2 regions of the Achromobacter sp. AONIH1 genome follow, and region 2 is predicted to be linked to the other one. Evidence: riboswitches for the same ligand, from Rfam matches in the RefSeq annotation. Region 2 holds a riboswitch; the other holds the start of a gene.
The links. A riboswitch is a leader RNA that binds a small molecule or an ion and turns the genes downstream of it on or off. The one in region 2 is predicted to bind glycine.
Positions count from the first base shown of each region.

Region 1: another riboswitch for glycine. It lies ahead of C2U31_RS16500 (D-amino acid dehydrogenase); the one in region 2 lies ahead of gcvT (glycine cleavage system aminomethyltransferase GcvT).

Region 1 is NZ_CP026124.1:3,584,281-3,599,990, reverse strand. Features, by position in the region: gene C2U31_RS16540 (MetQ/NlpA family ABC transporter substrate-binding protein) at 1-90, opposite strand, end outside; gene C2U31_RS16535 (CopD family protein) at 427-849, opposite strand; gene C2U31_RS16530 (MFS transporter) at 946-2,349, opposite strand; gene C2U31_RS16525 (AraC family transcriptional regulator) at 2,566-3,543, shown strand; gene C2U31_RS16520 (hypothetical protein) at 3,575-4,222, opposite strand; gene C2U31_RS16515 (NAD/NADP-dependent octopine/nopaline dehydrogenase family protein) at 4,221-5,318, shown strand; gene C2U31_RS16510 (3-hydroxybutyryl-CoA dehydrogenase) at 5,320-6,345, shown strand; gene ampC (class C beta-lactamase) at 6,410-7,576, opposite strand; glycine riboswitch at 7,749-7,850, shown strand; glycine riboswitch at 7,854-7,935, shown strand; gene C2U31_RS16500 (D-amino acid dehydrogenase) at 7,982-9,208, shown strand; gene C2U31_RS16495 (MFS transporter) at 9,280-10,626, opposite strand; gene C2U31_RS16490 (GntR family transcriptional regulator) at 10,821-11,480, opposite strand; gene C2U31_RS30580 (hypothetical protein) at 11,609-11,773, shown strand; gene C2U31_RS16485 (amidase) at 11,766-13,121, shown strand; gene C2U31_RS16480 (CaiB/BaiF CoA-transferase family protein) at 13,137-14,333, shown strand; gene C2U31_RS16475 (enoyl-CoA hydratase) at 14,330-15,148, shown strand; gene C2U31_RS16470 (polysaccharide deacetylase family protein) at 15,176-15,710, shown strand, end outside.
Region 2 is NZ_CP026124.1:85,590-101,299, reverse strand. Features, by position in the region: gene C2U31_RS00415 (NAD(P)/FAD-dependent oxidoreductase) at 1-334, shown strand, start outside; gene C2U31_RS00410 (superoxide dismutase) at 524-1,138, shown strand; gene C2U31_RS00405 (ZIP family metal transporter) at 1,164-2,057, shown strand; glycine riboswitch at 2,167-2,261, shown strand; glycine riboswitch at 2,291-2,425, shown strand; gene gcvT (glycine cleavage system aminomethyltransferase GcvT) at 2,506-3,606, shown strand; gene gcvH (glycine cleavage system protein GcvH) at 3,694-4,071, shown strand; gene gcvP (aminomethyl-transferring glycine dehydrogenase) at 4,163-7,036, shown strand; gene C2U31_RS00385 (LysE family translocator) at 7,186-7,824, shown strand; gene C2U31_RS00380 (HdeD family acid-resistance protein) at 7,840-9,237, shown strand; gene C2U31_RS00375 (DUF4105 domain-containing protein) at 9,234-10,214, shown strand; gene C2U31_RS00370 (IS110 family transposase) at 10,544-11,569, opposite strand; gene C2U31_RS00365 (DUF945 family protein) at 11,692-13,656, opposite strand; gene C2U31_RS00360 (M81 family metallopeptidase) at 13,880-15,355, opposite strand; gene C2U31_RS00355 (amidase) at 15,455-15,710, opposite strand, start outside.

The sequences.
Region 1 (15,710 bases), 3.2 Mb from region 2:
CACCACTTCCCAGATCTGCTCGTCCACGCCGCCGCGCACGCCGACCTTCAAGGGCTTGGGATCGGCCGAGAAGGCCGGGCCGTGGAACATGGCGGCCGAGGCCAGGATCGCGCCCAGCAAGCGCTTGAAAAACCGCCCGCGCGCCGAGCGCGCCGCGTGCGCTTGCCGCTCTCCGACGGGCTGCGTTTCGTCCTGGGCCAGTTCGGCGATGAAAAAACGGGTAGTCATGATGGAATCGCCTCTAAGTCTGTGCAGTTATGAGAGTGAGACGATTCTAGGGACGCGCTTATCGCGGGCGAACGAATACTTGGTTGAGTCCTTATTACACGGGTGTTTCCATATGGCGCGGGCGCATATGCCGGCCCATTGCGGATTGCGGCAAGCAGCCTGGAGGCGCCACACGCGGACGCGGCCGGACCGCGCCGCTCAGAACGGCTTGACCACCGCCAGCGTGACGATGGCCGCGGCCGCCAGCACCGTGAACGGCGCATACAGATCCAGCGCCGGCGGCCGTCCGCCGGCGCCGCGCGCCATGCGGCCCAGCGCCGCGCTCTGGATGCCCAGCAGCGCCGACAGCACCGCCGCGATGCCGATCTTGACCCAGATCCAGTTCATCGCGAACCAGCCCAGGCTCATGGCCAGGTGCAGGCCGACCAGCCAGCTCAGCGCCATGGCCGGCGTGGTCACGAACAGGGTCCAGCGGCGCAGCGCGCCCAGCATCTTGCGTTCCTTGGGCGCCTCGCCTTCCTGCGGCTGGGACGTCAGCAGGAACAGCGACACGAACAGCGAGCCGCACAGCCACGCGGCCACGGCCGCGACATGAAGCATTTTCAGGAGTTGGTAGGTCATGCGCGGATTATCGCCGCAGGCGCACGCGGCGGCGCGCCGGTGGCGTCGCCCGAACCGCGACGAATTGTCGCGCCCCGGCGCCGCAGCCCGTAGCCGCTACGAGGTCGAGGCCGGCCGCGCCGTCAGCGGCGCCGCGCCATCGGACGCTTCGGCCGCGCCGGGCGCCGCCTCGGCGGCCAGGCTGCGCCGGTAGCTGCCGCAGCCCATCGCCAGCAGGACCACGCAGGCGACCGCCGCCGCGCCGATCATCGCGGACAGCGACTGCCCCACCGCCGCCGGATCGCGGAACCAGCGGTCGGTCAGCAAGGCCACCGCCGTGGTGCCCAGGCCCAGCCCGATCAGGTTGGAGATCAGCAGGAACAGCGCCGAGACCTGCGCGCGCAGCTGGTTGGGCGGCAGGATCTGCATCGCGGCCGTCGACGTGGGCATGGGAAAGGACGCGAAGAACATGGCCGGCAGGAGCAGCCCCACCGACAGCCACAGCGAATCGACCTGCGTGAACGCCACCGCCGGCACCGCCATGCAGGCCGCGCCGATCACGCCGGCCCGCAGCGGCGCGTCGGCATGGCCGCGCCGCGCCAGCGCATCCATCAGCCAGCCGCCGCAGAACACGCCGGCGGTGTTGGCCGCCAGCACCACCGCGCCCAGCATATAGCCCGCCTCGGTCGGCGACAGGCCGAACTTGCGCATATAGAAGGCCGGCGTCCAGCCCAGCAGCGCGAACAATGCCATCGCGTAGAACGAGAACCCCAGGAAGTGGCAGCAGAACGTGCGCCGGTGCCGCGCCAGGAAGCGGAAGGTGTCGCCGATGGCGGGCTTGCTGGCGCGGCCGTCGGCGCCCAGGCGCAGGCCGCGCCGGCCGGGATCTCGCACCGTCAGCAGAATCAGCAGCGCCACCAGCAGGCCCGGCAGCCCCACCACGAAGAACGTCACCTGCCAGGGCCGCAGCGCGCCCAGCAGCGGCAGCGCCACGGTGTCCACGCTTTTCAGCAGGTTGATCACATAGCCGCCGATCAGGAAGGCCAGTCCGCCGCCGATGAATGAGCCGATCGAGTACACGCCCACTGCCCGGCCCAGCCGGTCGCGCGGGAACATGTCGCTCAGCATCGAGTAGGTGGCGGGCGACAGCGCCGCCTCGCCCACGCCCACGCCAATGCGCGCCAGGAACATCTGGGCGAAGTTGCGCGACAGGCCGCAGACGGCGGTCGCCAGGCTCCAGAAGGCCACGCCGATGGCGATGATGCGCGGCCGCGAATAGCGGTCGGCCAACAGCGCGATGGGGATGCCCATGAAGGCGTAGAACAGCGAGAACGCCAGCCCGTGCAACAGGCTGAACTGCGTGTCGCTCAGGTCCAGGTCGCGCTTGATCGGCTCGATCATCAGCGCCAGGATCTGCCTGTCGACGAAGGAAAATATGTACGCTAGCATGCAGACCAGGACCACGTACCATTCGTAGGCGTAGCGGCGCGCGGGCGCGCTGTCGGGGATATCGCCAGTCATGTCTTTTCCCTTGCGTGGCGGCGCTGTCGCGCCAGCCTTGTTCCGGCCGACCGCGCATCGCCTGCTTGTGTGCGCCAGGTCCGGCCGCCGCGCGGCGCCCGTCCTGGAGTTCCCAGGCCGGCCCGGCGGGCGCGGCCTGGTCCGTCAGTTGTAGGCCTTTGCCGGGCGCGGCTCTATACGGGGCGCGCAAGCACTGTTCCCGGGGCGCAGGAAAGCATGTTCCAAGACTCGATTCCGCTGCAACGCCATTGCCTGCTCGACTCGGCCAACATGGCCGAGATCCGGGATCAGGTCAGCCATCACCTGTGGTCGCACCAGATGCGCGTGCCTCAGGGAAATCCCTTGCAGTCGCGCCTGTACGGCGTGTATTTCGGCAGCGCCGCGCTGTTCGACCTGCGCTATGGCGCCGAGGTCGAGATCGACGCCGGCGATATCGCCAGCTATTACCTGGTGCGCGCCACGCTGGCCGGCAGCGGCATGGTCGAGCTGGGTCGCCGCAGCGCCGCCATCCGCGCCGGCAGCCTGACCGTCTCCTCGCCCTCCGAGCGCAGCCTCATCCGCGTCGGCAGCGACTGCCGCAGCCTGATCCTGCGGGTGGAGCGGCCGGCGCTGGAACGCCGCCTGCAACAGCTGCTGGAGCGTCCGCTCAGGGCGCCGCTGGTGTTCGACGTGGACGTGGCCGAAGGTTCGTCGGGCATGGCGGCGGTGCGCCAGACGCTGGACTATCTGTGCCGGCTGCACCAGGACCCCGACATCGACCGGCTGGCGCCGGCGCTGGCGGCGGGCTTCCCGGACTACCTGATGTCATTGCTGCTGATGCAGCTGCCGCATAACTACAGCGACGCGCTGCGCGCCGACCGCCGGCAGCCGCTGCCGCTGCACGTCAGGCGCGCGCGCGACTACATCGAAAGCCATCTGGACGAAGCCGTCACCCTGGCGGAGCTGGCCGCGCTCTCCGGCGTGTCCACGCGCACCCTGCAGAACGGCTTCGCGCGCTTCCTGGGCCAGAGCCCCATCGACTACATCCGCGGCCTGCGGCTGGCGCGCGTGCACGCGGCGCTGGAACAGGCCGGGCCGGGCGACAACGTCACCGACATCCTGCTGCGCCACGGCGTGACCAGCTTCGGCCACTTCGCCAGCCACTACCGCAAGCGCTACGGCTGTCGACCGTCGGACACGCTGCGCGGCCGCTAGCGCCGGCACGGGCCGCCGCCCGCGCCTGGGCTCAGCCGCCGGCGCCGCGATGGCGGTATTCGCCCGGCGCGCCCAGCACCGCCTGGAACTTGCGGGCCTCGCCCGAATAGGCATGCTTGGCGGGTATGGTCAGCGTGACGCCCGACAGGCCGTTGCGCTTCGGTCCGCAGGACCAGAAGCCGTTGGAGATCTCGGCGTAAGGCACCCGGGCCACGACGCGCGGCGGCTGGCCTGACTTGGCGCCGCCGGACCTGGCATCGGCCAGCCACTCGATCCAGACGCGGCAGCTGACGTGCTCGAAACCCACGTTCTCCAGGATCACCCGGTAAGTGCCCTTCGCATCGCCGGAGCGCCAATGCCCGCCCTCCAGCGTCGCCACGAGCTCGGCCTCGTCCAGATTGGTGTCGGGACTGAGATCGGCGCTGGCATCGGCTCCGGCAACGGCGGAAGCCGCCAGGAACGAAAGGCTCAATAGCGCTGCGGCAAGGATTTTCATGATGCTGACGACCTGTTGGAAAGCGATGTCGAAAATTGGAGCATGCGCCCGCCGTGGTTTGTAGCACACCGCCAGGCCGCCCGAATCCCTTGCCGGAATGGAACGGCGCTTGCGCGTTCGGCGCAGACCGGCCTCCATCCGCGCCGCTAGGATCGTCGCATCGTCATCAAGGAGCACGATCATGCGCGTCACTGTCATCGGAGGCGGACACGGCTGCTACGCGGCCGCCGCGGACTTGCACGAAAAAGGCCACGAGGTGCGCTGGTGGCGGCGCGACGCCGAGGCCAGCGCCGCGCTGGCCAAGGCCGGCGGGCTGGAGGTCACCGACTATCGCGGCACCCGCCGCATCGCCATCGGCGACGGCCCCGGCCAGCTGCGGCTGGCGCGCGAACTGCGCGACGCGGTCCAGGGCGCCGAGCTGATCGTCATTCCGCTGCCCGCCACCACGCACGACGAGCTGGCGCCCCGGCTCGCGCCGCTGCTGGAGGACGGGCAGGTGGTGTTCCTGCCGCCCGGCACCTTCGGCTGCCAGCTGTTCGCGCGCGCCCAGCGCCAGGCCGGCAACCGCGCGCAGGTCGCCTATGCCGAGACCGGCACCCTGCCCTACCTGGCGCGCAAGCACGGCCAGCGCGTGGTCATCAGCGGCTACGCCACGCGCCTGCCCACCGGCGTCTTCCCCCTTCGGCTGGCCGATGCCGCGCTGCGGCGGCTGGCCCAGGCCTATCCCAGCGTGGAGCCGGCGGGCGACGGCCTGTCCGGCGCGCTCATGAATGCCGGCCCCATCATCCACCCGCCGCTCATCCTGATGAACGCCGGTCCCTTGCAGCATTTCGAGCGCTGGGACATCCACAACGAAGGCACCCAGCCAGCCATCCGCGCCGTGACCGATGCGCTGGACGCCGAGCGCGTGGCGCTGCGCGAGGCGCTGGGCTATGGCGCGCCGCATTTCCCGCTGGCCGACCACTACGCCAAGGAAGGCGATGAATGGATGTACGGGCGCGGCGCCCATGGCCGCCTGACCGACAGCGGCGACTGGCGCGAGACCATCGACCTGCACCGCCACCGCTACATGCTGGAGGACACGCGGCTGGGGCTGTCCTTCCTGGTGTCGACGGGCCGCTGGGCCGGCGTGCCCATGCCGGTGGCGCAGGGCCTGCTGGCCCTGGCCTCGGCGCTGACCGGGCGCGACCTGTACGCCGAGGGCCGCACGCTGGAGAACCTGGGCCTGTCCGCGCTGTCGCGCGCCGACATGCGCGCGCTGCTGCAAGAGGGCTATTGAGATGGCCGCCCCCTTGTGCGTGATCGGCGCCGGCCGCATGGGACAGGGCATCGCCGCGTCCTACCTGATCGCCGGCCTGGAGGTGTCACTGATCGACCTCAAGCCCCGCGCCGCCGATGAACAGGCGCGCGTCCACGACGCGGCCCGCGCGGCCGTGCGCGCCGAGCTGGGCATGCTCGCGCGGCTGGGCGTGCTGAGCGAGGACCAGGCCGACGCCGCGCTGGCCCGGCTGCGGCTGCGCGCGAGGGACGATGCGGCCGCCGACCTGCGCGCGGCGCGCGCGGTGTTCGAGGCCGTGCCCGAACGCCTGGACGCCAAGCGTGACGCGCTGCGCTGGCTGGACGAGGCCTGCCCGGCCGACGCCGTGGTGGCATCGACCACGTCCACCTTCCTGGTCACCGAACTGGCGGCGCTGACGGCGCATCCGGAACGCTTCCTGAACGCGCACTGGCTCAACCCGGCCAGCCTGATCCCGCTGGTGGAAGTCAGCCGGGGCCCCGCCACCCGCGACGCCGCCGCCGACCAGCTGCTGGAGCTGCTGCGCATAGCGGGCAAGACGCCGGTGATGTGCGCGCCGTCCGCCGGCTACATCGTGCCGCGCATCCAGGCGCTGGCCATGAACGAGGCGGCCCGCATGGTCGAGGAAGGCGTGGCCAGCGCCGAGGACATCGACACCGCCGTGCGCCTGGGCTTCGGTTTGCGCTTCTCGGTGCTGGGCCTGCTGGAATTCATCGACTGGGGCGGCGGCGACATCCTCTACTACGCCTCGCGCTACCTGGCCGGCGCGCTGGACCCGCGCTTCGCGGCGCCGGACGTGATCGCGCGCAACATGGAACAGGGCCGCAAGGGCTTGCGCGACGGCCAGGGCTTCTACGACTACGCCGGCGTGGACGTGGACGCGTATCGGATGCAGCGGCTGGAGCAGCTGCGCGACCGGCTGGCGCTGCTGGGCCTGCTGCCGCGCTGCGGCTCGGCGCGGGACTGGGCCGGGGCCGGGGCCGGGGCCGGCGCGGCGCCGGCCGCCTGACCGGAGACCGTCCGGCGGACCGGCCTGGGCAGCGCCCGCCGCCGCGACTGCCCCGCGCGCCTGCTCAACGGCCTCCCGTCTCCAGCGCGTCCAGCACCTCATAGGCCAGGCGCACGCGATCGGCGTTGGGATAGTTGCGGTTGGCCAGGATCACGATGCCGATCCGGCGTCCCGGCACGAAGGCGACGTAGGCGCCGAAGCCATTGGTGGCGCCGGTCTTGTTGATCCAGGCGTCGGCGCGCGGCGCCAGCGGCGGACGCAGCGCGCGCACGTCGTGCGTCTCGAAGGCGACCGTGTTGGAATTGCCTTCCAGCACGGTGTCCAGCGGCGCCGGATAGCGGTACTGCTCCCACACCAGGTCCTGCGTCATGCCGCCCAGTTCGAAGTAGCCCCGGTGCGTGTCGGCGATGGCCTGATCCAGCTTGGCGTCGCCGCTGGTGCCGCCCAGGTTCAGTTCCACGAAGCGCAGCAGGTCGCGGGCGCTGGTCTTGACGCCGTAGGCCTCGTCGGCCAGCACGCCGGGACTCACGCGCACCGGCTGGTTGCGCTTGTCGTAGCCCTGCGCGTAGCGCGCCATCTGGTCGGCCGGCACCTGCAGATAGGTGCTGGGCAGGCCCAGCTTGGGCAATAGCGTGCCCTGCATCAGCGGCACATAGGCCTGGCCCATGGCATTGGCGGTCACCACGCCCAGCATGCCGATGCTGGGATTGGCATACGTGCGGCGCGTGCCTTCCGCGTAGCTGGGCTGCCAGGCCTGCAGATAGGCCATGAGCTGGGCGCGGTCGCGCACCGTGTCAGGCACCTGCAGCGGAAAGCCGCCCGCCGTGTGCGTGGCCAGGCCCAGCAGCGAGACCTTGCCAAAAGCGCTGCCCGCCAGCTCGGGCACGTGGCGCTCGACCGGATCCGCCAGCGACAGCCGACCCAGCGCCTGCGCATAGGCGGCCAAGGTGGCCGAATAGGTCTTGCTGATCGAGCCCACTTCGAACAGCGTGTCGTTGGTGACCGGGACGCGCGTCTCCCAGGATGCCAGGCCGAAACTGTAGAAATGCTGCTCGCCCTGCCGGGTCACGGCCACCGCCATGCCGGCGATTTCATGCTGCTTCATCACCGTCAGCACGGCCGCGCGCACGCGGGCGTCGGCGTCGTAGATGGGGGACAGCGCCGACGCGGGCAGCGATGCGGCAAGGGCAACGGCCAGCAGGCAGCGGCGGAACAAGGCGGACAGGCGCATGGAGAACTCCCGGAAAACAGCGCAAGCAAGGCGGGCGGGGCCAGGCGGCGGCGACCGGCATGCCGGCGCGCGCCCCGCGCGAACCCAGGATGGTAGCGCCGCCGCGCCCATACTGGTACTAACCCTGAATTCCAGGACGCGAAATATTTGGCTATCCTGCCACGGTCGTAGCAAACACCCCGCAGAAGAGACTCGCCCCGGCCCGGCCGCGCGGCGGGCGCCGACGGAGCAACCGCCCCGGAAACTCTCAGGCAGACAGGACTGCGCGGTGTAGACGATCTGGAGAGAGGCGCATTGCGCGCCCACCGAAGGGGAACCCCGGCACGCGCCGGGCAAAGCTCTCAGGTACCGGGACAGATGGGGTGCAGCGGCCGGCCGGCCGTCGCCACGCCATCTGGAGCAATCATGCCCCGCATCGCCATCATTGGCGCCGGTATCACCGGCGTCACGTCCGCCTACGTCCTGCGCAAGCAGGGTTACGACGTTTCCGTCTACGACCGCCAGCGCTATCCCGCGATGGAAACCTCCTACGCCAACGGCGGCCAGCTGTCGGCCAGCAACGCCGAGGTCTGGAACAGCGCCGCCACCGTGCTCAAGGGTCTGCGCTGGCTGGGCCGCAGCAACGCGCCGCTGCTGCTCAATCCGCGCTTCAGCTGGCACAAGTATTCCTGGCTGCTGCAATTCATGCGCCAGATCCCCAACCACCGCCGCAACACCATCGCCACCACCCGGCTGGCGATCGAGGCGCGCCAGCACCTGTACGACATGGCCGAGGCCGAAGGCATCGACTTCGACCTGGAGCGGCGCGGCATCCTGCACATCTACCACGACGCCGCCAGCTTCGAGGCCGCGCGACGCGGCAACGAGCTGCTGCGCGAAGGCGGCCTGGAACGCTACGCGGTCACGCCCGAGGAGGCTCGCGACATCGAGCCGGCGCTGCAAACGGCCTGCCACGCCGGCTTCTACACGCCGTCCGACGCCACCGGCGACATCCACAAGTTCACGCGCGGGCTGGCCCAGGCCTGCGAGCGACTGGGCGTGCGCTTCGTGCAGGACGCCGACGTCGCCGCGATCGCGGCCGACGGCACGGGCTACGCGCTGGACCTGGCCGGCACGGACGGCGGCGACGACCGGTACCAGGCCGACGCCGTGGTGGTCTGCGCCGGCGCGGCCAGCCGACGCTTCGCGCGGCAGCTGGGCGACACGGTCAACATCTATCCGGTCAAGGGCTATTCGATCAGCGTGCACCTGGACGACGCCGCCAGCCGCGAGGCCGCGCCGCGCGTCAGCCTGCTCGACGAGGCCGCCAAGATCGTCACCAGCCGGCTGGGCGACCGCTTCCGCGTGGCCGGCACCGCCGAGTTCAACGGCTACAACCTGGACATCCGCGCCGAACGCGTGCAGCCGCTGGTGGACTGGACCCGCCGCCACTTCCCCGGCGTCAGGACGGCGCGCGTGGTGCCCTGGTGCGGGCTGCGCCCGATGACGCCGGACATGATGCCGCGCGTGGGTCCGGGCAAGCGGCCGGGCGTGTTCTACAACACCGGCCACGGCCACCTGGGCTGGACCTTGTCGGCGGCCACCGCGCAATTGCTGGCGGCTAGCGTCGGCGAACGGTTGCGGCCGCACTGAGACGACGCGGACGCGGCCGCAACCGGCGGACCGCCGTTCGCCGCCAGCGGGTGGCCGCCCGTCGCCTTGCGCTAGCGCGCCAGCCGGCGCATCGCCAGCGCGACGATCGCGGTCGAGGTCAGCTGCATGGCGGCCACCACGTACAGGCCGGCGGCCACGCCGCCGGTCCATTCCTTCATCCAGCCCATCATGAAGGGCGTGGCGAAGCCCGCCAGGTTGCCGACCGAATTGATGAAGGCGATGCCGCCGGCGGCTGCCGTGCCGGTCAAGAAGCCCGCCGGAATCGCCCAGAACACGGGAAACGCGCCCAGCACGCCGATGGCGGACACGCTCAGCGCGGCCATCGCCAGCACGGGATTGCCGATGTAGGCGGCGGTCAGCGCGAGCCCCGCCGCGCCGACCAGCGTGGCGCCGGCGCAATGCAGGCGCCGCTCGCCGGTCTTGTCGGAGTGCGCGCCGTTGAGCACCATCGCCACGGTGCCCAACGTGAAGGGGATCGCCGACAGCAGGCCGATGTCCAGCGCGCCGCGCACGCCCAGCTCGCGCACCAGCGAAGGCATCCAGAACGCCAGCGTGGCGTTGCCGCCGACGATGCAGAAGTAGGTGGCCGTGCACAGCCACAGCGCCGGCTGGCGCAGGGCCTGGGCGAAGCTGGCGTGCTTGCCGCCGTGGCGCTGCTCGGCCTCCAGCTCGGCTTCCAGCGCCGTCTGCTCGGCGGCCGACAGCCAGCGCGCCTGGCGCGGCCGGTCCGGCAGGTAGCCCAGCACCACGATGCCGGCGATCACCGAGGGTATGCCCTCCAGCACGAACAGCCATTGCCAGTTGCGCAACGGCGCCACGCCGTCCATGCCGCTCATGATGAGGCCCGCGATCGGACCGCCGACCACGCCGGCGATGCCGAAGGACGTCATGAACCAGCCGTTGATGCGGCCGCGCCGGCCGGCGGGGATCCAGTACGTCAGGTACAGCATGACGCCGGGAAAGAAGCCCGCCTCGAACACGCCCAGCAGGAAGCGCAGCAGATAGAACGAGAACGGCGTCGTGACGAAGGCCATGGCCATCGACGTTAGCCCCCACAGGATGGTGATGCGCGCCAGGGTCTTGCGCGCGCCGATGCGCTGCAGCAGCAGATTGCTCGGCACCTCGAACAGGAAATAGCCGATGAAGAAGATGCCCGCGCCCAGGCCGTACACGGCCTCGCTGAAACGCAGGTCCTGCAGCATCTGCAGCTTGGCGAAGCCGACGTTGACGCGGTCGATCCAGGCGAGCAGGAACAGGAAGATCAGGAAAGGAATCAGCCGCCACGCGACCTTGCTGTGCATGCGGGCGGAATCGACGGCCGGGGCATCGCCTCGGGAATGCTGCGGGGCCGGCTGTGCGGCGGGCTGTGCGGCGGGCTGCGGGGATACGGCATCCATGACTAGTTCCTTGGTGTACCGGACTGGGTTGGGGCCCAACCCGTTACAACCAGGCAGGGCGACGCATCAAGATTTTTAAATTTCTTATAAATATATTTTGAAGCATCGCAAAAATGCAGTAATCAGGACTTACCCGCAGTCGGACCCGCGGCGGGCCGAATCCGCCGCCGGTCCGTTCCCTCGACCCTCCGGCTTCAGGCCAGCAGATCCTTGGGCAGCGCCGCGATGAAGGACGCGAAGCTGATCGAACCCTGGCCGGGACTCATGTGCCGCGTCATCAGCGTGGCGGCGCGGCCCGCGTCCTGGGCCTGGATCGCGGCGACCAGTTCGCCGTGCTGCGCCCACGAGGAAGCCAGGTGGCCGAAGGCCGAATAGGCGTGGCGGCGGTAGGCGCCGGTGCGCGAGCGCATGCGCAGGATCTCCTGGCGCAGATAGGGATTGCGCGCGCCCTGGTAGAGCGCGTCGTGGAAGCGCCGGTTGTGGTCCTGCCAGGCTTCCGCGTCCTCGCGCCGCGCCACCGCGCCGGCGCGTTCGTGGATGGCGGCCAGTTCCTCGCGCTCGGCCGGCGTCATGCGTTCGCAGGCCAGCCGCGCGCCGATGCCCTCCAGCTCGGCCAGCAGTTCCCACATCGCCAGCAGCTGCGCCACGTCCATCTTGGCCACCACCATGCCGCCGCGCGGCAGGCTGTTGAGCAGCCCTTGCGCCTGCAATTGCAGCAAGGCCTCGCGCACCGGCGTGCGCGACACCTCGTAGGTCTGCATCAGCTGCTGCTCGTCCACGGCGTCGCCCGGCAGCAGGCTGCCGTCGCGGATGGATTCCTCGATGGACAGGCGTATGCGTTCGGCGGCCTTCATCGCGGCGCTCCCGGAATCGAAAGGTTCAGGCGTGCACGGTTCGTCATATTATTTTCTTGACTTCTATAAATATATTTATGACACTGGAATCTTATTTTAAGACCTAAGCGTAGCAGGAGACACCCGTCATGGACGAGAAACGCAAGGAAGACTGGCAGTCCTGGGTCGAGCTGGCCTTCCTGAGCCACGGACTGGCCGTGCCGCCGGACGCGCAACGGGCCGTCGCCCGCACGCTGATGCGCCTGTCGGCCGTGGCCGCCGAGATCGCGCCGCGCGAGGACGGCCATGATTGACGCCTCTGCCTTCCTCTCCGTGGCCGGCGCGCGCGCGGCCTATCGACGCGCCGCGCCGCCGCTGCGCGACGCCCACGTCGCCGCCCTGGCCGCCGGCTTCACGCGCCGCGCCGCGCCGCTGGGCTGCGTGGTCCAGCTGTTCGCCCCCGCATCGGCCCCCGCCGACGCGGACGGGCTGCTGGCCGGCGTGCCGCTGGCGCACAAGGACGCCTTCGACACCGGCCGGCACGCGCCCCGCCTGGGCGGCCCGCGAGCGACGGGCACGCCCCGTCCCGCCGCGGCGGTGCTGCGGCGACTGGCCGGGCATGGCGCGCTGAACCTGGGCGCGCTGGCCATGGCCGAACATGCCTGCGGCGCCACGGCGGAGAACCCGCACGCGCCAGCCCTGATGAACCCGCTGGACAGCGCGGCGGCGGTCGGCGGCTCTTCCAGCGGCTCGGCGGTCGCGGTGGCGGCCGGCCTGTGCCCGGCCTCGCTGGGCACGGACACCGCCGGCTCGGTCCGCATGCCGGCCGCGACCTGCGGCCTGATCGGCCTGAAGCCCACGCCGGGACGCTTGTCCGCGCAAGGCGTGGCCCCGCTCGCGCCGACGCTGGACACGGTGGGCGTGATCGCCCGCGACGCACTGGACGCCGCCAGCGTCTTCGCGGCCGCCCTGCCCGCCGGCGACGAAGATCCCGGGTTGCCCCTGCGGCTGGACGCGCTGGAGCGCGAGCTGGCGCGCCCGCGAGATTGGCGCATCGCCAATGCGCTGCATGCGCAGGGGGAAGATCCCACGGTCGCCGCCGCGCTGACCGGCTTCGAGCAGCGCCTGCGCGGCGCCGCCAGGCTGAAGCCGGCCGCGCTGCCCGACCTGGACCGCCTGAACCGGCTGGCGCAGATCGTGCTGCACGCCGAGGCCGCGCTGGCGCTGGCGGCGGCCGTGCGCGGCGACCTGGACACGCTGGCCCCGTCGACCCGCGCCATCGCGCTGCCGGGCTGGGCCATGCCGGCCGTCTGGTATCGCCACGCGCTGGCGCAGGCGGCGCCGCTGCGCGCGGCCTTCCTGGCCGGCAGCCTGGGCGACGCCGACCTGCTGCTGGCGCCCTGCTTCCCGCAAGGCGTGCCGGACCGCGACGCGGTCACGACCTCCAGCCCCGCCTTCGACCCGCGCGCGCTGGCCGCGCTGCATCGCCATCACGCCTACGTCAATTTCCTGGGCCTGCCGGCGCTGGTGCTGCCAGTGGGCCTGGACGGCCGCGGTCGCCCCGTCAGCGCGCAGCTGATCGGCGCGCCGGGCAGCGAGGCGCGAATGCTGGCCTTCGCCCGCCAGTTCGCCCTGCCTCACTCCACGTTTCTGCAACGCTGACCCATGGGAACCACCATGTCCAAGATCACCGCCTCCCCCGCCCTGTCGCGCTTTCGCGTCCTCGACCTGTCGCGCGTGCGCGCCGGCCCGACCTGCGTGCGCATCCTGGCGGACTTCGGCGCCGACGTCATCCGCATCGAACCGCCCGCCGGCGTCGATCCCAACGAAGCCATGTTCGCCGCCGACCGCCACGGCGGCGACTTCCAGAACCTGAACCGCAACAAGCGTTCGCTGACGCTGAACCTGAAGAAGCCTGAAGGCCTGGCCGTGCTGCGCAGCCTGGTCGCCACCGCCGACGTGGTGGTCGAGAACTGGCGCCCGGACGTCAAGGCGCGACTGGGCCTGGCTTATGAGGACCTGCGCGCCATCAACCCGCGCATCATCCTGGCCAGCATCTCCGGCTTCGGCCAGGCCGGCCCTTATGCGGGCCGGCCCGGCTTTGACCAGATCATCCAGGGCATGGGCGGGCTGATGTCGGTCACCGGCCATGCCGGCGGCGGGCCGCTGCGCGCGGGCCTGGCCGTGGCCGACTGCGGCACCGGCATCTACGCGGCGGTCGGTATCCTGCTGGCCTTGCTGGAGCGCGAGCGCTCGGGCGAGGGCCAGTGGGTGCACAGCTCGCTGCTGCATACCCAGATCGCGCTGATGGACTTCCAGGCGGCGCGCTACCTGAACGAAGGCGATACGCCCGCACAGGCCGGCAACGACCATCCCACCAGCAGCCCCATGGGCCTGTTCGAGGCCAGCGACGGCGCCTTCAACCTGGGCGCCTCCGGCGAGGGCAACTGGAAGCGCCTGTGCGACTGCCTGAACGCGCCGCAGTGGCTGCAAGACCCGCGCTACGCCACCGAGAAGCTGCGCGTGGCCAACCGCGCCCCGCTCAACGAGGCGCTGGCGCGGCGCTTCCGGGAAGCCAGCGTGGCCCACTGGGTCGAGCTGCTGAACCGCGCCGGCGTGCCGGCCGGCCCGGTCTACACCATTCCCCAGGTATTCGAGGACGAGCAGGTGCGGCACCTGGGCGTGGCACAGTCGGTGACCGGCGACGATGGCCAGGCCTACCGCCTGATCTCGCAGCCCGTCACGCTGACGCGCACGCCCGCCGCCATCGCCCGGCCCGCGCCGGGCTGGGGCGAGCACACCGACGAGATGCTGGCCGAAGCGGGCTACGACGCCGCCGGCATCGCGCGCCTGCGCGCGGAGGGCGTGGTATGAACGGCGCGTCCTCGCCGGCCGGCGGCCAGCCCGCCGGCCACATCCAGGAAGCGCTGCGTGACGGCATCGCCACGCTGACGATCAGCAACCCGGCTCGCCGCAACGCCATGACGCTGGCCATGTGGCGGCAGCTGGCGGCCAGCCTGGCGCGGTTGCGCGAAGCGCCGGACCTGCGGGTGCTGGCCCTGACCGGCGCGGGCTCGCAGGCCTTTGTGTCGGGCGCCGACATCAGCGAATTCGACCAGGCCCGCGACAGCGCCGAGGCGGCCGCCGTCTACAACCAGGCCGTGGCCGAGGCACAGGACGCGCTGGCGCGCTTTCCGGCGCCCACGGTGGCGCTGATCCAGGGCGCCTGCATGGGCGGCGGCATCGGCCTGGCGCTGGCCTGCGACCTGCGCTATGCCAGCGCCAGCGCGCGCTTTCGCATGCCCGCCGCGCGCCTGGGCCTGGGCTATGGCTATGCCGACATGCGCCGCGTGGTGGCGGTGACCGGCATGGCCGCGGCCTTCGAGCTGTTCTACACCGCCCGCACCCTGGACGCCGAACAGGCGCAGGCCGGCGGACTGCTGCACGAGCGTTTCGCGCTGGACGATTTCGAGCGGCTCTCCCAGGCCCGCCTGCAACGCATCGCCGCCAACGCGCCCCTGTCCTTGCGGGCGGCGAAAGCGGCGATACTGGCATCCATGCGCGAACCCTCCGCCGCCGAACTGGAGACCATCGCCGCGCTGGTGCGCCAATGCTTCGACAGCGCCGACTACGCCGAGGGCCGCCGCGCCTTCGCCGAAAGGCGCGACCCCGTTTTCACCGGCCGCTGACGCCGTCCGGACTTGCCGACAGACATCATGAACAATCCCCGCATTCCCTTCCTGATGCCGCGCCAGCGCCCGCCGCTGGCCGGCCTGGACGGACGCCCCATCCTGGTCCACCTGGTCGTCAACGTGGAACACTGGCCGTTCGACCAGCCCATGCCGCGCACCATCCTCACCCCGCCGCACGGCATCGGCAACGTGCCCGACGTGCCCAATTTCAGCTGGGCCGAATACGGCCTGCGCTGCGGCCTGCCCCGCATGATCGACGCCATCGCTGGCCGAGGCCTGCCGGCCTCGGCCAGCCTGAACGCCTCGGTCATCGACGCCTATCCGGCGGCCGCCGACGCGCTGCTGCAGGCCGGCTGGGAATTCATCGGCCACGGCATCCACCAGCGCGCGCTGTCGCAGGACGGCGGCGTCGGGCAGGCCGAGGCCATCGCCGCCGCGCTGGACCGGATCGAGCGCTTCAGCGGCGCGCGCCCGCGCGGCTGGCTCTCGCCCGGCCTGCGTGAAACCAGCGAAACGCCCGACCTGCTGGCGCAGGCTGGCGTGGACTATGTGTTCGACT
Region 2 (15,710 bases):
GCTGGCCGACGCCTGGCTGGCGCTGGCGGAGCAGGGCGGCAAGCCCGGACTGGCGGCCTTGAGACTGGCCGATGCGCCGGACAAGACGCTGCGCGGGTTGGCCCAGGACATTCATCAATGGACGCTGACGCCCAGCGGCACGGCCGGCTACAAGAAGGCCGAGGTCATGCGCGGCGGCGTGGATACGCGCGGGCTGGACCAGAAGTCCATGCAGGCGCGCACCGTGCCCGGCCTGTACTTCATCGGCGAGGCCGTGGACGTGACCGGCTGGCTGGGCGGCTACAACTTCCAGTGGGCCTGGGCCTCGGGCGTGGCCTGCGGCAAGGCGCTATAGCGGACGGAATCGGGCGGCGCCGGGAGGCCGCGGACGGCCGCTGCCGGGCGCGCGTCCGGCGGCGATAGGCCGGCCTTATCGCGCGGATTGTGACAATTCCGTTGTGATATCAAATAAAAATAAATATCATTTGTGTTTTCGATAGTGATTCGTTCCCGCCACCGAGGGACGATCTGACGGAGACATCTGATGGCCCATACCTTGCCCGCGCTGCCCTACGCCTATGACGCGCTGGAGCCGCACATCGACGCGCTGACGATGGAGATCCATCACGGCAAGCATCACCAGACCTACGTCAACAACCTGAACGCCGCCCTAGAAGGCGCCGGCCTGTCGACCGATGAACCGGTCGAGTCGCTGGTGGCGCGGCTGGACCAGCTGCCCGCCGCCATCACCGCGGCGGTGCGCAACAACGGCGGCGGCCATGCCAACCACAGCCTGTTCTGGACCGTGATGTCGCCGCGCGGCGGCGGCGCGCCCGACGGCGCGCTGGCGCAGGCCATCGCGTCCGACCTCGGCGGGCTGGACGCTTTCCGCGAAGCCTTCACCAAGGCCGCGCTGACCCGCTTCGGCAGCGGCTGGGCCTGGCTGTCGGTGACGCCGGCCGGCAAGCTCGTGGTCGAGAGCAGCGCCAACCAGGACAGCCCGCTGATGCACGGCAATACCCCGATCCTGGGCCTGGACGTATGGGAGCACGCCTACTACCTGAAGTACCAGAACCGCCGTCCCGAGTACATCGGCGCGTTCTACAACGTGATCGATTGGTCCGAGGTGGCGCGCCGCTACGCCGCCGCCGTGGGCTGATCGCGGTTAGGCCAGCGAGGCGCCCATGAACACATTCAGCCGACACCGGATCCGGCCGGCCGCCACCAGCGTCAGCATCTGGACGCTGGCCGTGCTGGTGTCCTGCCTGGCCCTGTACCAGCTTTGGGTCTGCCTGGACGTGCGCGCGCCGCACGTGGCCGACGCGCTGCTGGGCGGCATGATGGCCGCCGCCGCGACCGCGCTGGGCACGCTGCCCGTGCTGTTCGCCCAGACCTTGCCGCAGAAAGTGCAGGACAGCCTGTACGGCTTTGGCGCCGGCGTGATGTTGGCCGCCAGCGCCTTCTCTCTGGTGGCGCCCGGCATCGCCGCGGCGGGCGAGCTGGGGTATGGCCCCTGGGGCGCCGGCATCCTGGTGGGCGCCGCCATCCTGCTGGGCGCGGCGGTGCTGCTGCTGATGGACCGCTGCCTGCCGCACGAGCATTTCATCAAGGGCAGGGAAGGCATCGAGGCGCATCGCCTGCGCCGCACCTGGCTGTTCGTGTTCGCCATCACGCTGCACAACCTGCCCGAAGGGCTGGCCATCGGCGTGGGCTATGCCGGCAACGACCCGCTGCGCGGCACGGCGCTGGCCACCGGCATCGCCATCCAGGACATTCCCGAAGGGCTGGTGGTGGCGGTGGCGCTGATGGCCGCTGGTTACAAGCGCGCCTTCGCTGTGGCGCTGGGCATGCTGTCGGGCCTGGTCGAGCCGCTGGGCGCGGTGCTGGGCGCTGCCGTGGTGGGCTGGTCGGCGGCCTTGCTGCCGTGGGGACTGGGCTTTGCCGCCGGGGCCATGCTCTTCGTCATCAGCCATGAAATCATTCCCGAATCGCACCGCAAGGGACACGAGGTCCATGCCACCGGCGGGCTGATGCTGGGCTTCGTGCTGATGATGCTGCTGGACACCGCGCTGGGTTAGTGGCGGCGGCTTGCTCCCGGTCTGTCGCGGCCGCCCGAACGGCGCGCGGACTGCCGGGTTTCCTCGCTTTCCGGCGCCCGGGGTTTCGATGTATGCTTGCGCCGCTGTCACGCATGTTGCGGGAGAGAGCGGCCATCAAGCTGGCCGCCGCCGAAGGCGCAATTCGCCCGGAATCGCTCAGGTAACCCATACCGTCCATGCTTGCCCTGTCCCGGTTTTCGGTCGACGCGGCAAAACAGCACTCTGGAGAGACCTGGCGCCGCGCCTTTCAGGCCGTCCCGAATGGGGACGTAGCGGGCAGCCCAGGCGCCGAAGGTGCACACCCGCCACGCGGGGCAACTCTCAGGCAAAAGGACAGAGGGGCGGAAGATTCAGCCGTGCCGTGGACGCGTGTCCGCTGGCGGCTTTCCGCAACCCTGGCAACGCTGCCGCTCCGGAGTTCCCGCGCATGTCCGCAACCCTCAAACGCACCCCGCTGGCCGACGAACACATCGCCTCCGGCGCCCGAATGGTCGACTTCGGCGGCTGGGACATGCCGCTGGCCTACGGCTCGCAGTTGGAAGAGCACCACGCCGTGCGCCAGGACGCCGGCATGTTCGATGTCTCGCACATGCTCAACGTCGACGTGACCGGCCCGGACGCCTTCGCCTTCCTGCAACGCCTGGTCGCCAACGACGTGGCCAAGCTGACCGTGCCGGGCAAGGCGCTGTACAGCTGCATGCTCAATCCGCAGGGCGGCGTGATCGACGACCTGATCATCTATTTCTTCGCCGCCGATGAGTGGCGCGTCGTGGTCAATGCCGGCACCGCCGACAAGGACATCGCCTGGATGCAGCGCGTCCGGCAGTCCGGCAAGTTCGACGTGGCCATCGCGCCGCGCCGCGACCTGGCCATGATCGCCGTGCAGGGCCCGAACGCCCGCGCCAAGGTCTGGGCCGCGCGTCCGGCCTGGCAGGCCGCCAGCGAACCGCTGACGCCCTTCGTGGCCGCCCAGGTGGGCGACGACACGCTGGTGGCCCGCACCGGCTACACCGGCGAGGACGGCTTCGAGATCGTGCTGCCCGCCACGCAGGCCGTCGCGTTGTGGCGCGACCTGGCGGCGCAAGGCGTGCGTCCCTGCGGCCTGGGCGCGCGCGACACGCTGCGCCTGGAAGCCGGCATGAATCTCTACGGTCAGGACATGGACGAGCTGATCCAGCCCGACCAGGCCGGCCTGACCTGGACGGTGTCGCTGAAGAACGCCGAGCGCCGCTTCATCGGCCGCGACGCGCTGGAACAATTCGCCACCCCGGCCGCCTTCCTGGGCCTGAAGCTGCAGGAGCGCGGCGTGATGCGCGCCCACATGGCCGTGCGCGCCAAGCAGGGCGCGGGCGAGCTGACCAGCGGCACCATGTCGCCCACGCTGGGCGTGTCCATCGGCTTCGCCCGCCTGCCCGTGGGCGTGGCTCCCGGCGACACGGTCGAGGTGGACATCCGTGGCAAGTGGGTGCCCGCCCTGGTCTGCAAGCTGCCATTTGTCCGTAACGGCAAAGCCGTCGAACACTCGTAAACTCGAAGCTTCGCGCGCGCCGGCCGGCAGGCCCGCGCGCGAGGCGCGCAATCCCTTTCCCCCATCCGAATAGCCCCAGGAGTTCCCATGAGCCTGCCCACCGATCGCAAGTACACCGAGTCCCATGAATGGGTCAAAGCCGAAGGCGACGTGTTCGTCGTCGGCATCACCGACACCGCCCAGGACCAGCTGGGCGACCTGGTCTTCGTCGGCGACGTCAAGGTCGGCGCCAAGCTGGCCGCCGGCGAAACCGCCGGCGTGGTCGAGTCGGTCAAGGCCGCCTCCGACATCTACGCGCCCGTGGCCGGCGAGATCGTCGCCTTCAACGATGAGCTGGAAAGCAATCCCAACCTGATCAACGAGTCGGCCTTCACCGCCTGGATCTTCAAGATCAAGCCGGACAACGCCGCCGACGCGGACAAGCTGCTGGACGCCGCCGGCTACGAAGCCGTCGCCAACGGCTAAGCCCGTCCCGCGCGGGCCGGCCGCTGCCGCCGCCCGCCCGCGCGTTGCCATACCGATCGTCCCCGACGCTCACGCACCCGAGATCCTCCCCATGTCGCGCGCCCTAGACACCCACACCGACTTCATCCCCCGCCATATCGGCCCCTCCGACGCCGACCAGGCCGCCATGCTCGCCGTGATCGGCAGCCCCAGCCTGGACGCGCTGATCGAAGAAGTCGTGCCGCCCAAGATCCGCAGCCAGGCCCCGCTGGCGCTGCCGCCCTCGCGCAGCGAAACCGACGTGCTGGCCGAGCTCAAGCAGGTCGCCGGGCGCAACAAGGTCTACCGCAGCTACATCGGCCAGGGTTACTACGGCACGCAGACGCCCAACGTGGTGCTGCGCAACATTCTTGAGAATCCCGCCTGGTACACGGCCTACACGCCTTACCAGCCCGAGATCTCGCAGGGCCGTCTGGAGGCCCTGCTGAACTACCAGACCATGGTCGCCGACCTGACCGGGCTGGACATCTCCAACGCCTCGCTGTTGGACGAGAGCACGGCCGCCGCCGAAGCCATGACGCTGGCCCGCCGCAGCGCCAAGTCCAAGAGCCCGGTGTTCTTCATCTCGCGCCACGTGCACCCGCAGACCATCGAGGTCGTGCGCACCCGCGCCGAGGGCCTGGACATCGAAATCGCCGTGGGCGACGAGGCCGAAGGCCTGCCGGAATGCTTCGGCGTGCTGCTGCAATACCCGCACAGCACCGGCTCGGTGGCCGACTACCGCAAGCTGGCCGACGCCGCGCACGCGCAGGGCGCGGTGGTGGCCGTGGCCACGGACCTGCTGGCGCTGGCCGTGCTGGCCGCGCCGGGCGAGTGGGGCGCCGACATCGCCGTGGGCTCGGCCCAGCGTTTCGGCGTGCCGTTCGGTTTCGGCGGCCCGCATGCCGGCTTCATGGCCTGCAAGGACGCCTACAAGCGCAACATGGCCGGCCGCCTGGTCGGCGTGTCCAAGGACGCGCAGGGCAACCCGGCCATGCGCCTGGCGCTGCAAACGCGCGAGCAGCACATCCGCCGCGAAAAGGCCACTTCCAACATCTGCACCGCGCAGGTGCTGCTGGCCGTGATGGCCGGCATGTACGCCGTGTGGCACGGCCCGGCCGGCATCCGCCGCATCGCCAACCGCGTCAACCGCTACACCGCGATCCTGCGCGCCGAGCTGGTCAAGCTGGGCGTGAAGGTCGCCAACGACAGCTTCTTCGACACGCTGCTGCTGGAAACCGGCGCGGCCACGCCCGCCATCCTGACCGCGGCCGACTGCGCCCACGTCAACCTGCGCCGCGTCGACGGCGCGCGCCTGGCCGTCTCGCTGGACGAGACCGTCACCGCCGCCGACCTGCAGGCCCTGGTCAACGTGTTCGCCTCCGGCCTGGAACGCGATGATGTCGAGCTGGACATCGACGCGCTCGACGCCGCGGCCGCCAGCGGCATTCCCGCCGCCGTGGCCCGCGAAAGCGCCATCCTGAAGCATCCGGTGTTCTCCAGCGTGCAGTCGGAAACCGACATGCTGCGCTACCTGCGCAAGCTGGCCGACAAGGACCTGGCGCTGGACCGCACCATGATCCCGCTGGGCTCGTGCACCATGAAGCTGAACGCCACGGCCGAGATGATCCCCATCACCTGGCCCGAGTTCGCGCTGATCCACCCCTTCGCGCCCGCCTCGCAGAGCCAGGGCTACAAGGAATTGATCGACCGCCTGTCGGCCGCGCTGTGCGAAATCACCGGCTATGACAACATCAGCCTGCAGCCGAACTCCGGCGCGCAGGGCGAGTACGCCGGCCTGCTGGCGATTCGCGGCTACCACCAGGCCAACGGCCAGCATCAGCGCAACGTCTGCCTGATCCCCTCGTCGGCGCACGGCACCAACCCCGCCTCGGCCCAGCTGGCCGGCATGGATGTGGTGGTGGTGGCCTCCGACGCCAACGGCAACGTCGACCTGCCCGACCTGCGCGCCAAGATCGAACAGGTCGGCGACAAGCTGGCCGCGCTGATGATCACCTACCCGTCCACGCATGGCGTGTTCGAGGAAGCCGTGACCGAGATCTGCGAACTGGTGCACCAGGCCGGCGGCCAGGTCTACCTGGACGGCGCCAACATGAACGCCATGGTGGGCGTGGCCCAGCCCGGCAAGTTCGGTTCCGACGTCTCGCACCTGAACCTGCACAAGACCTTCTGCATCCCGCACGGCGGCGGCGGCCCGGGCGTGGGTCCGGTGGCGGTGCGCGCGCACCTGGCTCCGTACCTGCCGGGCGTGGTCAATGAACAAGGCAAGCTGCCCGGCGAAGCCAAGGTCGGCCCGGTCTCGGCCGCGCCTTTCGGTTCGGCCGGCATCCTGCCGATCCCGTTCGTGTACATCTCGCTGATGGGCGCCGACGGTCTGCGCCGCGCCACCGAAGTCGCGATCCTGAATGCGAACTACGTCGCCACCCGCCTGCGCGACCACTATCCGGTGCTGTACGCGGGTCGCAACGGCCGCGTGGCGCACGAGTGCATCCTGGATGTGCGTCCGCTCAAGGAAACCAGCGGCATCAGCGCCGAGGACATCGCCAAGCGCCTGATGGACTACGGCTTCCACGCGCCCACCATGAGCTTCCCGGTGGCCGGTACGCTGATGGTCGAGCCGACCGAATCGGAAAGCCAGGCCGAGCTGGACCGCTTCGTCGACGCCATGATCTCGATCCGCGAGGAAATCGCCCAGGTCGAGCGCGGCGAGCGCGACCGCGAGGACAACGTCCTGAAGAACGCGCCGCATACCGCGCAGATGCTGCTGGCCGAAGAGTGGCTGCACGACTACCCGCGCCAGCAGGCCGCCTACCCGGTGGCCTCGCTGCGCGACGGCAAGTACTGGCCGCCCGTGGCTCGCGTCGACAACGCCTATGGCGACCGCAATCTGGTCTGCGCCTGCCTGCCGGTCGAAGCCTACGCCTGAGGCGCATGACGGCCGCGCCGCGAGGCGGGGCCGTTGTGCCGGCGGGAGGAAAACCCTGGTTCCTGGAACCAGGGTTTTTTTTATCGCGCCCGCGGGGATGTGCAAGAATCAGGCGTGCGCGCGGCGCGGCCGCGCGGGGGGAGATCCTGATGAATACGCCTGCTTTCATTCTGGCCATCCTGGGGGCGCTGTGGCTGGGCGCGATGCTGCCGGGCCCGAGCTTCGTCATCGTCGCGCGCAGCGCCATCGGCCAGTCGCGCCTGGACGGTCTGGCCTCGGCGCTGGGCATGGGCATCGGCGGCATCCTGTTCGCCAGCCTGGCGCTGGCCGGACTTTATTCCGTGCTGCAAACCGTCGGGTGGCTGTACCTGGGCCTGAAGCTCGCCGGCGGCGCGTACCTGCTCTACATGTCGTACAAGATCTGGCGCGGCGCGAGCCAACCTTTCGCGCTGCCTGGCGCCGTGGCCGCGCGTTCAGGCAGCGCGCGCAAGTCGTTCTGGACGGGCCTTGCCACTCAGATGAGCAATCCCAAGACCGCCATCTGGTACGGCAGCATTTTCGCGGCCCTGTTGCCGCAGCAGCCGCCGGCCTGGGTGTATTTCGCCTTGCCGCCGCTGGTGTTCCTGGTCGAGTTCGGCTGGTATGCCATCGTCGCGCTGTGCTTCTCGGCCCAGGGGCCGAGGGCCATCTACCTGCGCGCGAAGAAATGGGTGGACCGGCTCGCCGCCTGCGCCATGGCCGCGCTGGGCCTGCGCCTGATCCTGACCGCGCGCAAGAGCGGCCTTTGACGCGGCGTCACGGGCATGGGAAATCTGGTTCTATTGCTGCTGGGCGTCGATTACCTGCGCAAGCGCGCGCTCGGGCTGGCCGTCGCCGGCTGGTTGCTCCTGGTTGCCGGCGCGGTGGTGTTCATCGACGCGCTGGACGGGGTGCTGTATTTCCCCCTGGACGGCTTTGCCGCGCTGATCGTGATCGAAGGGCTGGCGACGCTGGCCATCGCCAAGTCCGGCGTCGGCGGCCAGCGCGTGCTGCGCTATGTGAAGGGCCTGTTTGTGCTGACGGCCGGCGTGCTGGTCCTGGCGGGCGACCAACACGGGCATTTCGTGTTGTCTATGATCTTCGGCCTGCTGTTCCTGGTCGATGGGCTGATGCAGTGCATCGCCGCCTACGTGGTGCGCTACGCGCGCTGGCGCTATGTCTTCGCCTCGGGCGTGGCCGAGATCCTGCTGGCCATCTTCTTCTTTCAGCCCTATCCCACGCACTACGTGGGCACCGTGCCGTATTGCGTGGGCCTGTTCCTGGCCTTCTCCGGCTTCAAGCTGCTGGTGCTTGCACGCCGCGTCCGCACGCTGGGGGCCAATCCCGGGCTGGTCGTCAACGCACGGCCGGACTTCATGCCGACCGCGTCCGCTGGCCCGGCGCAGACTGTGTTCGACGGCCCGCCGCTGGAATCGGAGCGTGCCCTGACCGTGCACGTCTGGACCCCGTCCGGCTCGGCCAAGGCGCAGACGCGCAACTACCTGATGCTGAACCGCTACATCGCCGCCGTTGACGTCAACGGCGTCATCTCCACGGGGCACGCGGCGCTGGAATCGCCTGAAGGCGTGTATGTGAGCCTATACCCGGCGCAGGAGATCGACCGGTCTCCCGAACAGTTCGGCGCGCTGCTGCGCGCCACGGCCGAGAACGACGTGCCGGGCGTGTTCCAGCCCGACTACGCCACGGAAGCGCAGGCCTGGTGTCCGTCCACCACGCAGGTGCGCATCCGCAACTACGACGCGGCAAAGTTGCAGGCGTTCTGGGACGTCTACCGGCAGGATGCCACCTACAACCTGACGCATCGCAACTGTTCCAGCTCGGTATCGCGCGCGCTGGAGGCGGCGCTGGACGGCGTGGTCGGCCGGCTGCATGGTCCGCAGGCCGGCTGGCGCGTGCTGCTGCGGTTGCTGCTGACGCCGGAATTGTGGGTGGCCTCGCAGATCCGCAAGCGCGCGCTGACCATGGCCTGGACGCCGGGCCTGACGCTGGACTACGCGCGCGCGCTCAGCATGCTGGCCGACCCCCGGCCGTTCGGCTGGTGGCAGATGTCGCAGGCCGCGCTGCGCTTGATCAGGCAGCGGCGCGCGGCCTGGCGCAGCCAGGACCGGGAAGCCCAGGCGCGCAACGCGCAAGAGGCGCCCTCGTCGCAAGGCGCGCAATGATCCTCGCCATCCTGGCCGGTGTGACGATCGTGGCGGCGGCGGGGTGGGGCGCGGGCGCGCTGTGGTTCCAGTCGCCCCGTGGCGGTGCGTGGCGCGCGCTGTCCGTGGCGTGCTGGCTGGCGCTGGCCGGCGCGGCGTTGCTGGGCCTGGCGCTGGAACATGCCGCGCCGCTCTGGCTGTTCGGCGCCGCGCTGCTCGGCCTGCTGGCCTGGTGGCGGCTGGGGGTGCGGCCGTCCAATGCGCGCAGCTGGATGCCCGAAGTGGCGCGGACGACGTGCGGCGACATCGACGGCGACCGGGTCACGCTGCACGACGTGCGCGATTTCGACTGGCGCACGCGCAGCGACTACGACGTGCGCTGGCGCACCGAGACCTACGATCTGTCGCGTCTGGAATCGGTGGATGTCGCGCTGTCGTACTGGGGGCGCCCCGCGATCGCCCATGCGCTGGTGTCCTTTGGCTTCGGCGACGGCCGGCACGTGGTGTTCTCGGTCGAGGTACGCCGCAAGCTGGGCGATGCGTTCTCCGAGATCGGGGGCTTCTTCCGCCAGTACGAGCTGTCGGTGCTGGCGTCCACCGAAGAGGACAGCCTGCGGGTACGCACCAATGTGCGCGGCGAGGACGGTTACCTGTATCGCGTGCACATGCCCGAGGGCGGGGCGCGCGCGTTGTTCCTGGCCTATGTCGAGACGGCCAACGGGCTGGCGCGTCAACCGCGCTTCTACAACACGCTGACCGCCAATTGCATCACCATCGTGTACCAGCTGGCCCGGCGCATCGTGCCAGGGCTGCCGATGGACTACCGGCTGCTGCTGTCCGGCTATCTGCCCGAATACCTGTACCGCATCGGCGCGCTGCGCGGAGCGGACAGCGCGCGGGCCTATCGCGACGCCGGCCGCTATACCGACCGCGCGCGCGCCACGGCCGACGCGGCGCAGTTCTCGCGCAATATCCGCCAGGGCGTGCCCGGCGAATGAGGAGGGCTTTCTTGCCGCGTGCGCCGACTGCCCCCGATGGGGGCAGTTTTCATCTTGGGACGGCCCGGCTATGAAAATCTATGGTCAGCCCGATTTTTGCAAGCGAGGCGGTGTAGGCGTAAATTGGGCTTGCTCAAATCTATTCGGAGTCAGTTGGGGCTAGGCCCCCCGCTCCATGATGAGAGTCGCGCCCGGCAAACCTAAAAAGCCCCTCAGCATCGCGGTGCTGGATTTCATGTCAGGTTTCTTGCCAGGCCGTTGAGCCGTTTATGTCTTCACGTACTCGCGTCGCAAAACCAGGAAGTGACTGCGTAAAACGGTGATGAAGGTCAGGCTGGCGCTACAGTCTGCTCACTTCGGTAGTTCGTTCCATTGGCGAGGATGGCCCAGGCGATCCTCGCCAATTTATTGGCCAGCGCACAAGCGACCACGTTCGAGTGACGTCGGGCCTGCAGCTCGCGCACCCAGGCGCCTAGCCGGTCGGTTCGTCGCTCCACGTGTCGCATGATCGCGCGAGCGCCCTGTACCAACAATCGTCTAAGGTTCTTGTCGCCCCGTTTGCTGATGCCCAGGAGCGTGGGTTTGCCGCCCGTGCTGTACTGGCGAGGCACCAAGCCTACCGAAGCGGCGAACTGGCGCGCCGAACCAAATTGCCGCGCATCGCCCAGCTCAGTCATCAGCACGCTAGCAGTGATTGGCCCGATGCCGGGGATCTGAAGCAGCCGCTGGCTGCGTTCATCCTCGCGCAGCTGTAGACACAGCTCACGCTCAATCTGGCCTACCTGCTCATCCAGATACTGAAAGTGCGATCGCAGCCGCTCCAGCAGCGCGCCTAGTTGGGGCGGCAGCGCGTGTTCGGCCAGAACCGCTGGCAAGCGTCGCAGAATCGCCTGACCACGAGGCAGGCTGATGCCAAACTCCAGCAAAAAGGCGTGCACCTGGTTGATCACGCCCGTGCGCTGAGCGACCAGTGATTCACGCACCCGATGCAGGGCAGAGACGGTCTGCTGAGCCTGATTGCGCACGCTCACGAACCGCATGCTCGGGCGCGAGGCCGCCTCGCAGATCGCCTGGGCATCGGCGAAGTCATTCTTGTTGCCCTGTACGAAGGGGCGCACGAACTGGGGGGAAATGAGCTTGGCCTGGTGGCCCAGTTCTTCGATGCGGCGCGCCATCCAGTGCGCGCCGGCGCAGGCCTCCATCACCACTGTGCTGCGCGGTGTGTTGCCCAGTAACTTGAACAGATCCTGGCGCGAGCACTTCTTGCGAAACATCATCCTGCCGGCCGCGTCCTGCCCATGCAGATGGAAGCTGTGTTTGCCCAGATCGATGCCAATCAGCGTGACGGTGCTCATGAGAGGTCTCCCAAAAAGAACAATCCCCACTCAGCGTACCGCTTCGTGGGGATCGGGCTGACCATCTCATTAACCCCCGCCAGTTTCCTGGCGGGGGTTTTCGATGAGCGTTGCTCGGACGTTTACTTGCCCGCGCCCTTGTTCACCATGGCCGAGAAGTCCTCGGCGATGCTGATGAAGGTGTTCAGCAGGATCTGCAGGTTTTCCTTGCCGATCGCGCCTTCCGCGTTCACGTCCATTTGCAGCACGGCCTGGTTCTTCTCGTCCAGGTAGGCGCGGCTCCAGCGGTATTCCTTGTTCCAGGCGTTGATGGCCTTGAGGGAAACCGGCTTCTTGGCGCTGTACGTGGCGGTGATGACCAGGTCGTAGCACTTCTCGGTGAAGTCGTTGCACAGCAGTTCCACGCGCAGGTCGGCCGCGCCGGTGCCGCTGGGATCCAGCACCAGCACCGGGCCTTCGTCGCCTTCGGAGCGGCGCGGCGAGTAGCCCATGTCGTCCAGCATGGAGGTGACCACGTCGACGTTGAAGTCCTGCATCTGCTCGCCGGAGGAGGCGGGGTCGGTGTCCGAGCTGATGGCGCCGACGGCGGGTTCGGATTCGTCGTCATCCATGCTGTCGTGCGAGCCGGCCGCATCCAGCAGGCCGCTGAACAGCTCGTCCGCCGGGATCTTCTTGCCGTTCAGATCGCCCATGCCGTCGGAGAAGTGGAACTTGCCGATGATGTTGTCGCCGTCGTTCTTGCCGACGTTGAACATCTCGGCCATGCCCGCCATGCTGCGGACCTGTTCCTCGGCTTCGGTGGCGGCCTTGTCGGCGGCCTTGCCTTCGGTCTTGACCATGTACTGCGCGACCAGGTCCTGCACCATGGGCTTGGACACGACCAGGTTGGCATCGATGCGTTTGATGGCCTGGACCAGAATTTCCTGCGGCGTCAGGTCCTTGAGGTTGGCGGGGCTCGCCAGGTCCAGCGCGAAGGTCAGCTTGCTTTCGCCCTTGGCGGTCTTCCAGCTGATCGGGTCCATGCTGAACGTGGGCTTGGCGGCCAGCAGCTTGGTGGCGGTATCGATCAGGGTCTGCACCTGTTCGTCCTTCAAGCCTTCGTCGCTGGCGCCGGCCACGGCCTGGCGCATCATCTGGTTGTAGGTGTCGGCCAGTTGCTTGACCGCGACGCCGTCCAGGTTGCCCAGCTTGACCACGGCCTGGCCGCTGCCCAGCGCCACGCCGTCGACCGTCAGGCCGCCGAGCTTGTAGGCGGCCTGCATGGCGATGTTCTTGTCGTCCTCGGTCAGCTTGACGGTGTAGCCGAAGTCGTCGAGCGCGATCTTCAGCTCGTCCTGGGGCTTGACCATGTCGATGTGCTTGACCTGCACGCCCGAGTCGCCGATCGACAGGCCGAACTTGCCCATCAGGGTGTTCACGTCGATGGACAGGCCGGACAGGGCCATTTTGAACTTGTCGCGCTCGCGCTGGGCCTTCAGGCCGTCGACGCCGATGGTGTCGATCACGCCGCGCGCGACCACCGCCTGCTTGGCGTGGTCGTAGGTGCCGTCGATCTTCATGCCGCTGAAGTCGAGGTCGATGCCATCGCGGCTGAACTTGACCGGCGCGATCTGCGCCGTGCTGGCGCCGTGGCCGCCGTAGGCGACGATGGCGTCGGCCGTCAGCGGGGCCACGTCCTTGGTCAGCTCGAACACCGGCTTGACCAGGTCCGTCTTGGCCATCGCCGCCTGGACGTAGGCCAGCTTGGGCGCGAGGGCGCCGCGCGCCAGCGCGCCCTTGGGGAAGGGGCCGTGCTCGATGGTGGCGTCGAACTCGATCATGCCGTCGGGCAGGACGTCCAGGCTCTTGTCGTTCTTCAGGAGCGACAGGCCATAACGCGCCTGCGTCGAGAACAGGCCGCGCTCGTACTTGATCTGGTCGATGCGCAGGCCGAACAGCGGCGTGACCTTTGCCAGCTTCTCGTTGACCTCGGCCAGGCGGCGCTGCGAGCTTTCCTCGATGCGCTTGCCCGTGTACCAGGTCGCGCCGACCCAGCTTCCCGCTCCCACTATGACCACGCCCAGGGTGATCGCTACGCTCTTTTTCATCGTTCTGCTTTTATGTCGTTGATTGTCGAGTCATGCCCTTGCGCTGCCGCCGATGAACCGCCACGAGGCGAGGACTCCGCGAAGTCATTGATTCATGAGGGCGCAAGGACCCGCGGCGAGTATACCGAGGCTGCCTGTCCGGCGAGAGCGCGCGCCGTTACCGAAGATTTCAAAATGAAAGCCGGCGCGGGTGCGCCGGCGATATTGTCGACAAAATAACGACTTACAGTGGATCCAGCGGGTAGATGGGGCGCCGCACGCGTTTGAATTCCAGTTGGCCGTAGTCCGAGGTGGTCACGCCGACGCCGGTGCATTCGATGATGTCGGTGGCCATGTCGGAGAAGCCCGCGCGCCAGTGGACCCGGCTCTTGAGGGCCACGTAGCGCTTTTGCAGCGGATCGATGCCGGCCGACAGCAGGCAATTGACGTCGAAGGGCTCCTGGTGGCGCGACACCACCACGATCTCCACGCTGCCGGTGTCGATGACGACGGTCAGGCCGGTATCGTTGCGCACGCCGCGATACATGGGGCCCCGGTTCAGGTAGACGCCGTCAAAGACCAGCTTCACGCGGCCGGAGATCTCCAGCGGCTCGCTGGCCTGGCGGATGGCGGGCATGGCGACCTTGCCGCCCAGCTTGATGCGGATCTGGCTGCCGACGCCGGCCGCCGCCGCTTCGCGCGCGGCCTGCGGATCGCAGATGGCGTAGAACACGGCGTTGTCCAGGCCCTGGCGCAGCATCTCGGCCAGCACCGCCGTGGTGTCCATGGTGCCGCCCGAGCCGGTGTTGTCGTAGTGGTCCAGCAGGACCACCGGGCCCTGTGTCACCGCCTTGGCGCGGGTAATGGCGGCTTCCAGCGGTTCCGGATGGAACACCCAGTCGGCGCGGGCGTTCCAGGCGCGCTCCAGCAGTTCGTCGCGCAACTGTTCCGCCTGCTCCGCCTTGCCGTCGGTACAGACCACGGCGCTCAGGCCCGCTTCGCGGATGTCGGCATGCGGGAAGCCGACGAACACCGACGCCGCCAGCACGCCTTGCGCCTCCAGCGCGATGCAGCGCTCCTGCAGCGATTTGTTGGGTTCGGCGTGCGTGCCCTGGCGCATCACGTGCGGCAGCATGGGCTTGTTGCCCCAGCGCATGACGGGCTTGATCTCGCCCTTGAGCGTGCGCACGATGACGTTGGCCGCGCGCAGCCCGGCGGCGTGGATGTCCACGTGCGGATAGGTATGGAAGCCGCTGATGACGGTGGCGTGCCTGACGATGTCGTCGTAGAGGTTGGCGTGCATGTCCAGCGTCACCGCCACCGGCGTCGTCGGATCGATCTCGCGCAGGCGGCGCAGCAGGTCGCCCTCGGCGTCTTCCACGCCCTCGGCCACCATGGCGCCGTGCAGGTCCAGCAGGATGGCGTCGAAGCCGCCGCGCTCGACCTCGTCCAGCACCAGCCGGCACAGGCGTTCGTGTGTCTCGGCGCTGGCCGGCCCGCTGGGCCAGGATTCGGCGGCGACCGGCAGCACGATCTCGGCGCCCTCGCGGCGCGCCACCTCGATGTAGCCGCCCAGGCCGCTGTCGGTGTTCTCATAGGCCCGGATGGCGCGTTCGCCGGCCAGGATTTCGGGATTGCCGCGGAAGAAGCGTTCCAGCGGCGTGGGCACGGGCGAGTATGTGTTCGTCTCGTGCTTGATCATTGCCAATAGCCAGCGCATGGGTCGTCCTGTGGGTTGCCCGGGCTCGTCGCCCGGATATGCGGGGAAAGCGCCCGGGCGCCTCGCGGGCGTCCGGGCATCAAGGCGGAGCGTCCGTCGTCAGGCGCTCTTGGGCGGCTGCGGCCAGGCGCGCTGCGCCGGGCGCATGCGTTCCCAGGCCCGCGCCACGCGCAGCACGCCCAGGTCGTCGAAGCGCGCGCCGGCGATCTGCAGGCCGATGGGCAGGCCGATCCTGGTATAGCCGCAGTTCACCGAGGCCGCCGGCTGCTCGCTCATGTTGTAGGGCAGCGTGAAGCCGATGTGATGCATGGTGGTGGCGACCTCGTTGGTGGGCGAGGGCCATTCGGCGTTGTAG